4 regions of the Massilia sp. UBA6681 genome follow, and region 1 is predicted to be linked to each of the others. Evidence: predicted binding sites of a transcription regulator. Region 1 holds the regulator's gene; each other region holds the start of a gene.
The links. The regulator LexA, encoded in region 1, represses DNA repair genes until DNA is damaged. The targets are predictions, from matches to a motif close to ACTGTATNNNNATACAGT.

Region 1 (4,089 bases):
TGTTTTTGTCGAACTTTTTACCGAATGCCATTTTGAGGCTCCTGTATCTGTAATCTAAATAGGCCGAGTACTGTTACGCGGCACTGAAATCAATGATGTGAAACACCAAGGCTTTGCTGTTGCGGTTTTTCCGTGCGAGGAATCCTTCGAAGCGGTAGGCGGCGCCGAGCTCGGCGCTTTCCAGCCTGCCTGAAATCTCGCCCGCGCCGAGCGCAGGGATTTCAAACGCGACCTGCCTTGCCACTCCGGCCTCGACCTGCTGCGAATCGTGCATCAGGATCGCGCCCACGATGGGGACGCCGGCCGGGGTGAAACGCAGTACGTCTCGCTCCGCGATGGTCGCGATGAGCTGGAACCGGTTCACTGCGTTCTACGAATTCCCGAGAAAAAACTTAGGCAGCGGCGGCCGGAGCAGCGGCTGCTGCTTCTGCGCGGTGGCTCTTGGCTGCGTCTTCGCGCTGGACCGACTTCATCATCGGCGACGGTGCGGTTTCGGCCTTCTTCATCTTGACGGTCAGGTGACGCAGGACGGCATCGTTGAACTTGAATGCGGTTTCCAGCTCGACCAGGGTCTCGTTGTCGCACTCGATGTTCATGCAGATGTAGTGAGCCTTCGGCAGCTTCTGGATCTGGTAAGCCATCTGGCGACGGCCCCAGTCTTCCACGCGATGGATGTTACCGCCGCGGCTGGTCACCGTGGTCTTGTAACGCTCGATCATCGCCGGAACTTGTTCGCTCTGGTCCGGGTGGACGATAAAAACGATTTCATAATGACGCATGCAACACTCCTTGAGGACGTTTAAACAAATGCCCACCTCGGCGTCAAGACGAGTGTGGGAAGGGAAAGCCTTCGATTATAGCCTGAAAAGCCGGCGGATGGGAACCCATGGCATGGAGCAGCCCGGCAAATGGCGGCCAAAAGCAGGCATCGGCGCCACGAATGCGGACGCACTGCACAAATTTTTTACAGTTTTCCCGTGTTTGCCCTTGCGCATATCAGAATACTGTACAAAAATACAGTCTGCTCTTACAACTAATGCCGTAAAACACCCATGCTCAAGCTCACTGCAAGGCAAGAACAGATCCTTAACCTGATCAAGGAAGCGATCGAAAACACCGGCTTCCCGCCGACCCGCGCCGAAATCGCGGCCGAGCTGGGTTTCAAATCGGCCAATGCGGCCGAAGAACACCTGCAGGCCCTGGCGCGCAAGGGCGCCATCGAGATTTCGCCGGGCACCTCGCGCGGCATCCGCCTGGTCGGCGCCTCCGTCGAACAGGTCCCGATGGTGCCTGCGGCCCTCATGATGTCGCTGCCGCTGGTCGGCCGCGTGGCCGCCGGTTCGCCGATCCTGGCCCAGGAACACGTCGAAGCCACCTACTCCGTGGACGCCGCCATGTTCTCGGCGCGCCCCGACTTCCTGCTGAAGGTCAAGGGCTGGTCGATGCGCGATGCCGGCATCTGCGACGGCGACTTCCTGGCCGTCAAGAAGATCGACAGCGCCAAGAACGGCCAGATCGTGGTGGCCCGCCTCGGCGAAGAAGTCACGGTCAAGCGCTACCGCAAGACCGGCAACCTGGTCGAGCTGTTGCCGGAGAATCCGGACTTCAAGGTCATCCAGGTGAACCCGGAAGACGAGTTCGCGCTGGAAGGCCTGGCCGTCGGCCTGATGCGCAGCTGGCATTAAGCCTGCGCCCACCAAGCCGCCGGCTTGCGCGGCGGCTTATTGAATCTTCTTGTCCGCCCAGTGGGAATCCTTCTTGGCGGATTTCACCATCTGGTTGTGCTCGGTCACATAGGCATCGGTCGCCGAGCGCCATGCGGCGTAGTCCGCCAGCACCAGCTTCGAACCCACCTTCGCTTCCTCGGTCAGGTTTTCCTGCAGCTGGGCCAGGTAGGCATTCGATTTCTCCATCTCCTCCTTGTTCATCAGCTTCTGGATGTCGCTCGGGACGCGCTTGGTCAGCGGCAGCGACGCGTTCAGGTTGGTGACGTACTTGTTGTAGCACTCCTGCCACGTCTGCACGGCCGCGCTGATGCGGTCGATGTCGGCATTGACCTTCGACATCGCGGGAATGCGCGGCGCGGTGCAGCGGAACTCGCCCGACTTCAGGTCTTCGCCGTCGTAGCCCTTGATCCAGTAATCGATGTCCTTGCGGCGCTTGACGCGCTGCTCGATCAGCTCGAGCGAGGCGATCGCGACCTTGTTGCCCTTGGCGGCGGATTTCTTGAACAGATCGACAGCCCTGGCTTCGTCCACCTCCCCTGCTTCGCCGTAGAAATACATTTGGCCCAGCGCCTGCTGCGCGGCCGGATTGCCGGCATTGGCCAGCTTGGTGTAGATCTTCATCGCGCCCGCGTAGTCCTTCTTCTCGAACAGGGCATTGGCGTCTTCCAGCTCGCCGGCAAAGGCGGCGCCGCACAGCAGCAGGGATGCAAGGAACAGCTTGGTCTTCATGGGCAGATGGCTGAGGTAAAAGGAAATCCCATGATAGCGGCAATGTGCCGCCCTGCTCAACCGCTGAAACAAAATCGGCAGCCCAGGGCTGCCGATTCTGCTTACGCCTCGAGCGCCTGGCGGAAGTCCGCCAGCAGGTCCTCGGTATCCTCGATGCCCACCGAGACGCGGATCAGGGACTCGGCGATGCCCATGCTGGCGCGCCGCTCCGCGCCCATCTCGAAGAAGATCGTGTGCGCCACCGGGATCACCAGGGTGCGGGTGTCGCCCAGGTTGCTGGCCGGGATGCCGAGCTTCAGGCGGTTCAGGTAGTCGAAGGGGTCGATACTATCAAGCAGCTCGAAGCTCATCAGCGAACCGCCGGCCCGGAACAGCTCCTGCGTAATGCCGTTCTGCGGATGCGAGGCCAGTCCCGGGTAGTGCACAGCCGCCACGCGCTCATCAAGCTCCAGCATCTGCGCCAGCGCCAGCGCATTCGCGCTGGTGCGTTCCATGCGCAGCGCCAGCGTCTCGGCGCCCACTGCGATGTGGTGCGCCGCTTCCGGCCCGAGGGCCGCACCGAAGTCGCGCAGGGCCTTGGCGCGCAGCTGGGCCAGGCCCTGGGCAGCTAGCGGCTGCTTGCGGAAGTTGGCCGCGATATGCGGATAGGCGCTCCAGTCGAACAGGCCGGTGTCGGTCAGGGCGCCGCCCAGCGCGATGCCGTGGCCGCCGATCGACTTGGTCAGCGAATTGACCACCAGGCCCGCCCCCACCGCCTTCGGGCGGAACAGCCAGGGCGTGGTCATGGTGTTGTCGACCACGTACAGGATGCCGCGTTCGCGGCACAGCTGGCCGATGCGCGCCAGGTCCGCCACCTGGGTGCGCGGGTTGGCGATGGTCTCGACGAACACCATGCGGGTATCGGGCCGGAGCACTGCTTCCACGTTGGCGACCTCGGTGGCATCGACGAAGTCCACCGCCACGCCCTGGGCTGCCACCGTCTGCCACAGGCTGTTGGTGTTCCCGAACAGGAAGGACGAGGAGACGATATGGTCGCCCGCCCTCAGCAGGCCCTGGAACAGCGCGCCGATGGCGCCCATGCCGGTCGCGAAACAGATCGTGCCGACGCCGTCTTCCATCTTGCTGATCTTGTCTTCGAGCGCGCTAACGGTCGGGTTGCCCTGGCGGCCGTAGCGGAAGCCCGGTTCCTTGCCCTGGAAGACCGAGGCCAGCTGGCGCGCATCGTTGTAGCCGAAGGCCACCGAGGTATGCACGGGCTTGTGCAGCGAGCCCTGCTCGATGCTTTTCCTGCGGTCGTTGTGCAGGATGGTGGTGGTGAAACCGTACTTCTGCTCGCTCATGGTCTTACTCCGCCGTGGCCGGACGGTTGAGATTGAGCTGGTTGGTGGCCGCATCCTCGACGCCCTTGCTGCCGCCCTTGTGGCGCGCGGATTCCTGGCGATCCAGGTATTCCGGCGTCACGTCGCCGGTCACGTAGACGCCGTCGAAGCAGGAGGCCTCGAAATTCTTCAGCGCCGGATTGACGTCCGAGATCGCCTTCTTGAGCGCATCGACGTCCTGGTAGACCAGGCGGTCGGCGGTGATCTCCGCGCAGATCTCCTCATTGGTGCGGCCATGGGCGATCAGCTCGTCG
Region 2 (4,089 bases), on a different contig from region 1:
CCTTGATGTGGGCCGCTTCCAGGAACTTCAGGCCGCCGAACTTCACGAAGGGGATGTTGCGACGCATCAGCTCCAGCTCCAGCGCGGCGCTGTGGCTGGCCGCGCGGAACAGCACCGCCTGCGATTTCAGGGCGATGCCGGCTTCGCGGTGTTCTAGGATGCGGCGGCAGGCCCAGCGCGCCTGTTCGGCCTCGTCCGGGATCAGGACCAGTTGCGGCTTGAGGCTGGAGACCTTGTCGGTCCACAGCGTCTTGGCGTGGCGTTCGCGGGCGGCGGCGATGACGGCGTTGGAAGCGTCCAGGATCGGCTGGGTCGAGCGGTAGTTGCGTTCCAGCGTGATGACCTGGGCCGGCTGCGAAAACTGCTTCGGGAAGTCGAGGATGTTGCGCACGGTGGCGCCGCGGAAGGCATAGATCGACTGGGCATCGTCGCCGACCACCATCACGCCCTCGCCGCCGGGCTTCATGCCGGTGATGATCGCCGCCTGCAGGCGGTTGGTGTCTTGGTACTCGTCGACCAGCACGTGGTCGAACCGGGCGCCCAGCTCCGGGCCCAGCTCCGGGTCGCTCGCCATCTCGGACCAGAACAGCAGCAGGTCGTCGTAATCCAGCACGTTCTGCTCCTGCTTGGCGTCGACGTAGGCGCCGAACAGGGTTTTCAGCTGCCCTTCCCACTCGCTGCACCAGGGGAAGGTGGACTGCAGCACCGCCTCCAATGGCTCGCGGCTGTTGACCACCCGCGAATAGATCGACAGGCAGGTGCCCTTCAGCGGAAAGCGCTTTTCCGTATGCGACAGGCCGATTTCGTGGCGCACCAGTCCCATCAGGTCTTCCGAGTCGCCGCGGTCGTGGATGGTGAAGGATTCGTCCAGGCCGATGCGGCCGGCGTACTCGCGCAGCAGGCGGGCGCCGATCGCATGGAAGGTGCCGGCCCAGGGCAGGCTCAGCTGGGCCGCGTTGGCGCTGCCACCCTTGCCGAGCAGGCGCTGCAGCACGCCGCTGGCGCGCTGGCTCATCTCACCCGCCGCACGCCGCGAAAACGTCAGCAGCAGGATGCGCTGGGGATCGGCACCCAGCTGGATCAGGCGCGCGACGCGGTGCGCCAGCGTATTGGTCTTGCCCGAACCCGCCCCGGCCACCACCAGCAGCGGCCGCACGCTGGCGGCGCCGATGTCGTGCTCGACCGCGGCGCGCTGTTCGGCATTCAGGCCGGCGAAGGGATCATCTGGGGCGGACTGCTGGAGTACGGCGGACATGGGGGTACACAAGGAAATGGCGGCGGCAAATGCCATACTGTACATTTATCCAGTTCTCTTCCGCAAGCCTCAAGAAATGAAGAGTCAAGCCCGCGCACGATTGAATCCACATTTTGCCCGGCGTCAGGTCATGGATTACATGCAGAAGACATGCTAAGTAGTTAATAATTAAAAAGTTTTCCTGATATCCACAAAGTCTGTGAATAACTATGTGGAAAAGCGGGGGCTTGACACGCCGAATGCGGCCATCCGTGCGGCTTTCAACAATTTGCCTATTGGGAAGGCAATCGCGATAGCCCCACAAATCAAGGGTTTACGCGCAGCTGTCGCGCAAGGGGAACGGACGCGCACAAAATTATTTTACGGCAATTTTTGTGTATAAGCCCGGCTCGCCTCAGCGTCCAGCGCTGCGCCGTCTCCCGCCTGCGCCGCCTACAATGGCCGCGTGACCAACCACTGTGAGGACGCCATGAGCATGCAACCCGATCCCGACCTGAATCCCGGCGACGAAGCGGAACCCGGTACGCCCGGCGCCGGAGAAGACGTCTGCGAAGCCTGCGCCGGCACCGGCAAGCTGTCCGATGGCCGGCCCTGCTCCAACTGCGGCGGCAGCGGCAAGGTCATGCGGGGTATCGGCGGCGGCTGAGCGCCTGCACCGCGTGGACAGGCGGGCGCCGGCCCGGCGATAATCCGGGGATGCGCGTTCCGCCTCCCGCCGCCCCCGATCCGGACCGTCCCCGGCCCACCTCGCTGGCCGACCTGTTCGTCTCCTTCACCGTCCTTGCCCTGCAAGGCTTCGGCGGGGTGCTGGCGGTCGTCCAGCGTGAGATCGTCGAGCGCAAGCGCTGGCTGACGCAGGAAGAATTCATCGAGGACTGGGCCGTGGCGCAGATCATGCCCGGGCCCAACGTGCTCAACCTGTCGATCATGATCGGGGCGCGCTGGTTCGGGCTGCCCGGCGCCGCGGCCGCGGTCGCCGGCCTGCTGGCCTTGCCGCTCTTGCTGGTGCTGGTGCTGGCGGCCTTTCACGCGCAGTATGCGGACCATCCCGCGGTGGCCGGCGCGCTGCGCGGCATGGCGGCCGTGTCCGCCGGCCTGATCGCCGCCACCGGCCTGAAGCTGTCGAGCGCGCTGGCCAGGAACCCGATCCCGCTTCCCTGCTCGGTCGGGATCGCTGCGGCCGCCTTCGCCTTGCTGGCCTGGCTGCGTGCGCCGCTGGTCTGGGTGCTGCCCACCCTGGGTGCGCTCGGCTGCGTGCTGGCCTGGCGCAGGCTGCGATGACGGCAGCTCCACTCGTTCTGGGATGGCACGACTGGCTCAGCCTGTTCGTCCATTTCCTGATGCTGTCGCTGATGCAGTTCGGCGGCGCGATCTCGGTCAGCGCCGACATGCAGCGCTTCCTGGTCGAAGACAAGGGCTGGCTGGCCCAATCGCAGTTCAGCGATGCGATCGCGCTGGCGCAGGCGGCCCCGGGTCCCAACGTGCTGTTCGTCGCGCTGATGGGCTGGCACCTGGGCATGAACACCGGCAGCCTCGGCGTCGCCCTGGGCGGCGTGGCGCTGACCATGGCCGGCATCCTGCTGCCCTCCTCCATCCTCAACTACCACATCGCGCAGTGGGGACACCGCAACCGCGAGTTGCGCGCGGTGCGCGCCTTTCGCTTGGGGCTGGCACCGATCGTGATCGGCATGCTGCTGGCCACCAGCTGGCTGCTCGCCGGCGCCGGGTCTGGCAAGAGCAGCTGGCCGGCCTGGCTGCTGGCCCTGCTATCCTGCCTGCTCATCTGGCGTACCCGCCTGCACCTGCTGTGGATGCTGGGCGCCGGCGCCCTGCTCGGCGCGCTCGGACTCGTCTGACTGGCAAGCCGGGACGCCACAGGGCATACTTGCGCAATTAGCCACTCATCCAGCGAACCCATGCTCGAACTTCTCAGCGAACATGCCTGCTTCGGCGGCGTCCAGCGCTTCTACCGCTTCGATTCGACCGCCATCGGCCTGCCGATGCGCTTTTCCGTCTACCTGCCGCCCGGCGCCGAAGGCAAGCGCCTGCCTGTCCTGTTCTACCTCGCCGGCCTGACCTGCACCGAAGAGACTTTCATGATCAAGGCCGGCGCCCAGCGCGTGGCGGCGCAGGAAGGCCTGATCCTGGTCACGCCCGATACCAGCCCGCGCGGCGCCGGCGTGCCCGGCGAGACCGACAGCTGGGACTTCGGGGCGGGCGCCGGCTTCTATGTCGACGCCACCGAGGCGCCATGGTCGCAGCACTACCGCATGTACAGCCACATCCTGGAACTGCGCGAGCAGGTAGTAGCCCAGCTGCCGGCCGACCCGGCCCGGGTGGGCATCTTCGGGCACTCGATGGGGGGGCATGGCGCGCTCATGATGGCGCTGCGCAATCCAGGCCTGTTCCGTTCGGTGTCGGCCTTTGCGCCGATCGCCGCGCCGATGCGCTGCCCATGGGGCCAGAAGGCCTTCGGCGGCTACCTGGGCGCCGACCAGGCGAGCTGGCGCCAGTACGATGCGAGCGAACTGATGGCCGCGATGGATACGGCGCCTTTCCCGGGGGGGATCCTGATCGACCAGGGGCTGGCCGATAAATTCCTGGCCGAGCAGCTGTATCCGGAAGCCTTCGAGGAAGCTTGCGCGCGTGCGGGCCAGCCCTTGACCCTGCGCCGGCATGCCGGCTACGACCACGGTTATTACTTCATTTCGACGTTTGTGGAAGACCACCTGCGCTTCCACCGCAGGCTGCTTGGCTGAAAACCAGGCGGACACGCCTGTGCCCGCTTGAAAAGCTGCTGCCTCCATCCTATAAAGACATTGCCGGCACCCACC
Region 3 (4,089 bases), on a different contig from region 1:
AGGCCGCAGGCGCGCGCCAGCTGGCCGTCGGCATAGTCGGCGAGAACCGAGGCCGGCATGAAGCGCTTGGCCAGCAGCTGCTCACGCAGCAGCGCCAGCGGATGGCGGCCCAGTGTCAAGCCCTGCGCGCGGTAGTCGCCCACGGTCTCGTCGGCTTCGGTCGGCGCCGCCAGCTGCGGCAGTTCCTCCTGCGGCGTGGTCGGGCGCAGCAGGTCGCGGTCAGGCACCGCCCCCACCGCTTGCCACAGCGCTTCGCGCCGGTGCCCGGCCAGCGACTGCAGCGCATTGGCGCCGGCCAGCACCTGCAGGTCGCCACGGTCGAGCTGGGCGCGGCGCGCCAGGTCGGCCACGCTCTCGAAGGGGCGCACCGCGCGCGCCATCTCGATGCGCAGGGCCACTTCCTGTTTCAGCCCGCGCAGCAAGCAAAGACCCAGGCGCACCGCGGGCTGGCGCGACCGGCTTGTGGGATGCAGTTCCTCCAGGGCCGAGTCCCAGCCGCTGATGGCGACGTCCACCGGGCGCACCTCGATGCCGTGGCGGCGCGCATCCTGCACCAGCTGCGAGGGGCTGTAGAAGCCCATCGGCTGGCTGTTGAGCAGCGCGCAGAGAAAGGCCGCCGGCTCGTGGCACTTGAGCCAGGAACTGGCATAGGCCAGCAGCGCGAAGCTGGCCGCGTGCGACTCGGGAAAGCCGTATTCGCCGAAGCCCTGGATCTGGCTGAAGATCGCTTCCGCGAACTCCAGCGTGTAGCCGCGCTCCAGCATGCCGCGCACGATGCGGTCGTAGTATTTTTCGAGCCCGCCCTTGCGCTTCCAGGCCGCCATCGCGCGCCGCAGCTGGTCGGCCTCGCCCGGCGTGAAGCCGGCGCCGAGGATCGCCACCTGCATCACCTGCTCCTGGAAGATCGGCACGCCCAGGGTGCGCTCGAGCGCCACCTTCATTTCCGGACTCGGATAGTGGATCGGCTCCAGGCCCTGCCTGCGTCGCAAATAAGGATGCACCATGCCGCCCTGGATCGGGCCGGGGCGCACCACGGCCACCTCGATTACCAGATCATAGAAGCGGCGCGGGCGCATGCGCGGCAACATGCTCATCTGGGCGCGCGACTCGATCTGGAACACGCCCACGGTGTCGGCCGCGCAGATCATGTCGTAGGTGGCGCTGTCGTCGGGCGGGATGTCCTGCATCTCGAACAGGTTGCCGTAGCGCTGGCCCACCAGTTCGAGGCCGCGCCGCATCATCGACAGCATGCCCAGCGCCAGCACGTCGACCTTCATCAGGCCGAGTTCTTCGAGGTCGTTCTTGTCCCACTGGATGACGCTGCGCTCCGCCATGGTGGCGTTCTCGATCGGCACCAGGCGCGACAATTTGCCGCGCGCGATGACGAAGCCGCCCGGGTGCTGCGACAGGTGGCGCGGGAAGTTCAGCAGCTTGTCGGCCAGCGTGGCCCACTGCTGCGCCAGGCGCGATTCCGGGTCCAGTCCCGCCTCCGCCAGGCGTCCCAGCAAATCGGCGCGGCTGTCGAACCAGTGGTGGGTCTTGGCCACCTTCTCGACGATGGCCAGGTCGATGCCGAGCGCGCGCCCGCTGTCGCGCAGTGCGCTCTTGGGACGGTAGCTGATCACCACCGCGGCCAGCGCCGCGCGCTCGCGCCCGTATTTCCGGTAGATGTACTGGATGACTTCCTCGCGGCGCTGGTGTTCGAAGTCGACGTCGATGTCGGGCGGCTCGTTGCGCTCCTTCGAGATGAAGCGTTCGAACAGCAGGCTGGCGCGCGCCGGGTCGACCTCGGTGATGCCGAGGCAGTAGCACACCGCGGAATTGGCGGCCGAGCCGCGCCCCTGGCACAGGATGTGTTGCGAGCGCGCGAAGCGCACGATGTCGTACACGGTGAGGAAGTAATGTTCGTACTTCATCTCGGCGATGAGCCCGAGTTCGTGCTCGATCTGCGCCTGCACCTTGGCCGGGATGCCCTCGCGGAAGCGCCGGTGCGCGCCGATATAGGTTTCCTGGCGCAGGAAGCTGGTGGCATCCATGCCGGGCGGGATCACTTCGTCGGGATATTCGTAGCGCAGCTCATCCAGCGAGAAGGTGCACAGGCGCGCGATGCGCAGCGTCTCGGCCAATGCCTCGCGGCCGTAGATGTTGGCCAGGCGCAGGCGCGACCGCAGGTGCTGCTCGGCGTTCTGGGCCAGGCCATAACCGCATTCGGCCACCGGCTTCTTCAGGCGGGTGGCGGTGAGCGTGTCCTGCAGGGGTTTACGTGAGCGCACGTGCATCACCACGTGGCCGAGCGCCGTGATCGGCAGGCCGTGCTGCCAGCCCACCTCTTCCACCGCCTCGCGGTGCGGTTCGTCGAAGGCGCGGTGCAGCAGGACCAGGCCGAGCCAGGCGCGGCCCGGGAAGGTGCTCGCCATCCAGGCGGCTTGCCCGTGCAGGCGGTCGACGTCCGCCGCTTCGTGCGAGGGATAAGCGGGGAGCAGGATCGCCAGGCAGTCGGGCATGTGCTTCAGGTGCGCGTACGCGGGCGCGGGCCGGGCCAGGTCGTCCGGCGTGAGAAAGTAGGTCCCTTTTTCGCTGCGGGTGCGGCCCAGGGTGATCAGCTCCGCAAGGTTGCCGTAGCCGTTGCGGTTCTTGGCCAGCAGCAGCAGCGACAGCGCCGGGCTGCCGTCCGGGTTCTTCAGGTGGAAGTGGGCGCCGATCACCAGGTGCAGGCCGGCCTTCTTGGCCTCGGCATGGGCGCGCACCACCCCGGCCAGCGAGCATTCGTCGGTCAGCGCCAGGGCAAAATAATCGAGCTGGACCGCGCGCGCCACCAGTTCCTCCGCATGCGAGGCTCCTTCGAGGAAGGAGAAGTTCGACAGGCAGAACAGCTCCGCATACGGAGGCAAAACCTGTGGTGGCGGTGAAAGCGGATCGGTCATCGGCAGAGGACGGACAAAAGCGGGGCGAACGGGATACAATGCTGGACAAACCGGCAATACTGTATAAAAACACAGTATAACCGAGACTTCCCGCTCGACAAGGAGAAACGCATGCAGATTCGTGTACTGCGCTGTTTTGGCGAACATGCCGGCGACGGCAACCCGGCCCTCGTCATCGAAGGCGGCCATTCGAGCGAGGAAGCACGCCGCGCGCTGGCGCGAGCACGCAACACCACCTGCGTCTTCCTCGACGGCGAGGTGGTCGATTTCTATTACCCGCACATGCGCAGCCCGCTGTGCCTGCACGCCACGCTGGCCGTGGCGCACGTGCTGTTCGGGCGCCATCCCGATGCCGCCCTGCTTTCGGTGACGACGGCGATGCGCGGCCAGCGGCTCACGCTGCTGCGCGGCGATCATGCCTTCTATGTTCGCCTGCAGGCGCAGGAAGTGGCGCAGCCGGTGCTGGCAAGCGGCTTGCTGGAGCACTTGCTCGCGGCGCCCGGCTTCGTGCCGGCATCGCCGCCGCGCGTTGCTTCGGTCGGCAGCCCGAAGCTGCTGGTCGAGGTGCCGGACTCCGCCACTCTGCTTGGCCTGCGGCCGGACCTGGAAGCGATCACGGCATGGAGCAAGAAGGCCGGCATCAACGGCATCTATGCCTGGTGCCGCCTTCCCGACGGCCGCTTCGAAGGCCGCAACTTCAACCATCTCGACCCGGCCCTGGAAGACAGTGCCACCGGCGTGGCGGCGGGTGCGCTCACCGCGCTGCTGGGACATGGCATCGTACTGAGACAGGGACGCGCCACCGGCCATTCATGCATCATCAGGACCCGGGCAGAAGACGGGGCCATCCTGGTCGGCGGCCGCACGGAGCCGGCCGCGCTCATTGAATCGACCGGGCGGCCCTGATACGTTTGGTAGCATTCCTTACTGCCTGGCTTCACCTGTCCGGCCCGGTTTGCGGTGTAATGGACACATCGCGAAAGCACACCGCGTCACCAGGAGAACAGCATGAAACCACGTTTGATCGCATCGGCACTGATCGCCCTTACCCTGACTGCCAGCGGCAGCGCGTTCGCCCAGCGCGGCGACCATGGCCACGACGGCCGCAACGGCAACGCCTATGGGCAGGACAGCCGCCGTGGCGACAAGCATGACAACGGCCGCT
Region 4 (4,089 bases), on a different contig from region 1:
CCCGAGAACAGGTCGCCGCCGTCAAGCGTGCCCCAGCTGGCCGCTTCGGGCGGCACGCCGGCCTTGAGCAGCGCGCGCGCCGCGTCGCGCCATTCGGCGAAGCTGTTCACCGCCAGCGGCTGGCCGCCCGTTCCAGCGCTGGCGGCGGCGTCCTTCATGCCGCCTGCAGTTCCGGCCACAGGTTCATCTGCTCGGGCGCGTCGGCCAGGTGGCGCCGGAGGAGGTGGGAACTGGCCGCGCCTTGAACCGGCTTGTAGTCGGCCGTGACGATGAAAGGAGCCAGCTTCTTCATGCTGCAGCGCAGGCGCGACAGGTCCTCCCAGCGGATGCGGCGGATGCGGCGCAACTCCACGATGCGCTTGGCGTTGCGGATGCCGATGCCGGGCACGCGCGCGATCATGGTCTCGTCGGCGCGGTTCAGGTCCATCGGAAAATGCTCGCGGTTGGCGAGCGCCCAGCCCAGCTTGGGGTCGACGTCGAGCGCCAGGTTGCCGGATTGGGGCATCAGTTCGCCCGCGGTGAAGCCGTAGCCGCGCAGCAGGAAGTCGGCCTGGTACAGGCGGTGCTCGCGCAGCAGCGGCGGGGGCGCTAGCGGCACGCTCTTGGGGCTTTGCGGGATCGGGCTGAAGGCCGAGTAGTACACGCGCTTGAGTTTATAACTGCCATACAGCGTTTCGGCGGTGTTCAGGATGGTGTGGTCGTCGCTGGCGTCGGCGCCGACGATCATTTGCGTGCTCTGCCCGGCCGGCGCGAAGTTCGGCGCCTTCGGTTCTTCCGCCTTCTCGTCGAGCTTGCGGCGGATCGAGCCCATCGCCAGCTTGATGGTGTGGACGTTCTTTTCCGGCGCCAGGCGGGTCACGCTGTCGTGGGTCGGCAGCTCGATGTTGACCGACAGGCGGTCCGCCCAGCGCCCCGCCTCTTCGATGAGGAGCGGGTCGGCGTCGGGAATGGTCTTGAGGTGGATGTAGCCGCGGAACTTGTGCACTTCGCGCAGCTGGCGCGCCACCGCCACCAACTGCTCCATGGTGTAGTCGGCCGACTGAATGATGCCCGAACTCAGGAACAGGCCGTCGATGTAGTTGCGGACGTAGAAATCATGGGTGAGCTTGACCACCTCTTCGACCGAGAAGCGCGCGCGCGGCACGTTGGAGCTGCGGCGGTTGATGCAGTACTGGCAGTCGTAGATGCAGAAATTGGTGAGCAGGATCTTGAGCAGCGAGACGCAGCGGCCGTCCGGGGTGTAGCTGTGGCAGATGCCCATGCCGGTGGTGGCGCCGAAGCCGTCCTTGTCCTCGGACGAACGCTTCGGCGCGCCACTGCTGGCGCAGGACGCGTCGTATTTCGCGGCGTCGGCCAGGATTTCCAGTTTGTCGTTGAGTTCCATCGCACGCATTGAACTGTATGGGCATACAGTATACTATCGCGCGCGTATGCACAGGCGAGCCGGGTCAACTGTGCACGCCGATTGGCGGTTCAAAGCTGGGACGAGACGAAAAAAAGCCCGGTCACGGGACCGGGCTTTCCACTAAAGCAAGCTCACATCAACGAATCGGCTTGCCGTCCGCATCGACCACGCTCACCTCGCCCCAACCGAGCGAGCGCACGCCCGCCTCGATCTTGCGCAGGTCGCCGATCACCATCCACACCGCCTCATCCGGCTTGATGAACTTCGACGATGCGCTTGCGAGCTGCTCCGGCTTGAGCGCGCGCACGTTCGACGCGTACTTGGTCCAGTAGTCGTCCGCCAGGCCCAGGTTGACGGCGTCCAGCCCTGCCGCTTCCAGCGCGGCGAGGGTGGAGAAGCGGCCCGGCAGGCGCGACGTCATGTTGCGCATGATGCTCTCGTACTCGGTACCCACCAGCGGACGCTCGCCGGCCACGCCGCGCAGTTCCTTGGCTACCTCCCGCATCGCCTCGACCGTCTTGTCGGTCTGCACCGGCGCGATGATGTAGAACGGACGCTGGCCGCGCACGTCCGGCAGGCGGGCCTGGGTGCCGTAGCTCCAGTGCTTGTCCAGGCGCAGGTTGCGGTTCAGGCGCGAGGTCGCGATGCCGCCGAAGTTGGTCATCACCGGCTCCATCGCCAGGTCTTCCGGCTGGCCGTTGGCCTGCGAGACGTGGGTCGCGACGATGGTCGACTGCGGCGCGTCCGGCTTGTCCACCAGGATCAGGCGCTTGCCCCGGGTCGCCGGCACGGTGGCCATCTGCTTGGCCGGGGCGCTGCCCTGCTGCCACTTGCCGAAGCTCGCTTCCAGCGCCGGCAGCAGCTTGTCCATGGTGGTGTCGCCGGCGACGATGATGGTGGCGCTGCCCGGCTTGAACCAGGTGCCGTGCCATGCCATCAGGTCGTCGCGGCTCAGGCTTTGCACGCTGCCTTCGAAACCGGAGGCCGGCTTGCCGTAGGCATGCTCGGCTCCGTACAGCAGCGACGGGATCAGGCGCAGGGCCAGGCTGTTCGGCTGGGCCTTTTCCTGGCCGATGGCGGCGATGCGGCGGCTCTTCGACAGCGCGAACTGGTCTTGCGGGAAGCTCGGGCTCAGCGCGGCTTCAGCCATCAGGGCCAGCGAAGGCGTCAGGTTGGCGCTGGTCGCCTGCAGGCGCACCAGCGACTGGTCCTGGGAGGTGCCGGTGCTCAGGCGCGCGCCCAGGTTTTCCAGCGCGTCCGACAGCGCGAAGGCGTCACGCGATTTCGTGCCCTTGTCCAGCAGGTCCAGCGCCAGCGAAGCGGCGCCGGCCTTGGCCGCGGTGTCGGAAGCCGCGCCGGCATCGACCGCCAGCGAGACGTTGACGATCGGGGCGGTATGACGCTCGAGCAGCACGACATTCAGGCCGTTCTTCAGCTGGGCGCGCTGCAGCGCCGGGAACTTGACGTCCGGCGCGTCGCCCAGCGCGGGCAGCTGCTTGCGGTCCAGGGTCGACTTGGTGGCGGCCAGCTTGGCCGAAGGGCGCACCGTCATGGTGTAGTGGTTGGCGCGCAGCCAGCGGTTGGCGGCAGTCTTGACGTCCGCCGGGGTGCTGGTGGCGAACAGCTCGAGGCGGTCGAGGTAGGCGTCCGGCTTGCCGCCGTAGGTCTGGCTTTCGGCCAGCACGTCGTTGCGGCCGCCCATGCCGCCCACGCGCTCCAGGCTGCGTGCGAAATCGGCCAGGTCGCGGGTCTTCACGCGCTTGAGTTCCGCTTCGGTCGGGCCCTTGTCGAGCAGCTCGGCCACCACGCGCTCCATCTCGCGCTCGACCTCGAGCGGATCGACGCCCGGCTTGACGGTGACCGACAGGTTGAAGGTGCCGCCCAGCTCCGCGTCGTTCACATAGGCCGACACGCCGGTGGCCATGCCCTTCTCGTACACCAGGCGCTTGTCCAGGCGCGCATTCTTCGAGCCGGCCAGCACGCCGGCCAGCAGGTTCAGGCGCTGGGTGTCGGCATCCTTCCACGAAGAGGTATGCCAGCTGCGGTAGATGCGCACCTGCGGCACGTGGTCTTCCATCTCGTCGCGGATGTTGCGGTCCAGCTGGGGGATCCATTTCTCGGTGCGCGGCAGCGGCGGGCCCGGCGGGATCGCGCCGAAGTACTTGTTTACCAGCTCATAGGCGCGTTCCGGCGTGATGTCGCCGGCCAGCGAGATCACCGCGTTGTTCGGGCCGTAGTAGGTGCGGTACCACTCCTTGATGTCCTCCAGCGAGGCGGCCTGCAGGTCTTCCATGTAGCCGATGGTCGACCACGAGTAGGGATGCGAGTACGGGTACATCTTGGCCGAGATTTCCATGCGCACGCGGCCATACGGCTGGTTCTCGCCCTGGCGCTTCTCGTTCTGCACCACGCCGCGCTCGCGCTCCAGCATCGCCTGCGAGATGTAGTTGCCCAGGAAGCCCATGCGGTCCGATTCCAGGAACAGGGTGCGTTCCAGCGCCGACACCGGCACGTCTTCGAAGAAGTTGGTGCGGTCGACGTTGGTGGTGCCGTTGCGGTTGTTCGCGCCGAGGTCGTCCATCGCCTCGCGGAAGCCGTGCGGGTAGTTCTCGGAACCGTTAAAGAAGAAGTGCTCGAACAGGTGGGCAAAGCCGGTCTTGCCGCGCTTCTCGTTGCGCGAACCG

Region 2: B2R83_RS10250 (ATP-dependent helicase) is a predicted target of LexA. The motif match lies at 1,292-1,309, and genes of this name have one in related genera.
Region 3: B2R83_RS17400 (error-prone DNA polymerase) is a predicted target of LexA. The motif match lies at 2,983-3,000, and genes of this name have one in related genera.
Region 4: B2R83_RS11710 (putative DNA modification/repair radical SAM protein) is a predicted target of LexA. The motif match lies at 1,397-1,414, and genes of this name have one in related genera.

The regions. Positions count from the first base shown of each region.
Region 1 is NZ_DKJX01000127.1:29,688-33,776, forward strand. Features, by position in the region: gene rpsR (30S ribosomal protein S18) at 1-31, opposite strand, end outside; gene priB (primosomal replication protein N) at 74-364, opposite strand; gene rpsF (30S ribosomal protein S6) at 393-779, opposite strand; gene lexA (transcriptional repressor LexA) at 1,053-1,685, shown strand; gene B2R83_RS23510 (tetratricopeptide repeat protein) at 1,722-2,456, opposite strand; gene B2R83_RS23515 (cystathionine gamma-synthase family protein) at 2,558-3,796, opposite strand; gene purF (amidophosphoribosyltransferase) at 3,801-4,089, opposite strand, start outside.
Region 2 is NZ_DKJX01000063.1:1,708-5,796, reverse strand. Features, by position in the region: gene B2R83_RS10250 (ATP-dependent helicase) at 1-1,255, opposite strand, end outside; gene B2R83_RS10245 (hypothetical protein) at 1,725-1,901, shown strand; gene B2R83_RS10240 (chromate transporter) at 1,952-2,536, shown strand; gene B2R83_RS10235 (chromate transporter) at 2,533-3,111, shown strand; gene fghA (S-formylglutathione hydrolase) at 3,172-4,014, shown strand.
Region 3 is NZ_DKJX01000096.1:12,996-17,084, forward strand. Features, by position in the region: gene B2R83_RS17400 (error-prone DNA polymerase) at 1-2,924, opposite strand, end outside; gene B2R83_RS17405 (PhzF family phenazine biosynthesis protein) at 3,036-3,830, shown strand; gene B2R83_RS17410 (RcnB family protein) at 3,933-4,089, shown strand, end outside.
Region 4 is NZ_DKJX01000070.1:55,394-59,482, reverse strand. Features, by position in the region: gene B2R83_RS11715 (UdgX family uracil-DNA binding protein) at 1-158, opposite strand, end outside; gene B2R83_RS11710 (putative DNA modification/repair radical SAM protein) at 155-1,384, opposite strand; gene B2R83_RS11705 (M16 family metallopeptidase) at 1,542-4,089, opposite strand, start outside.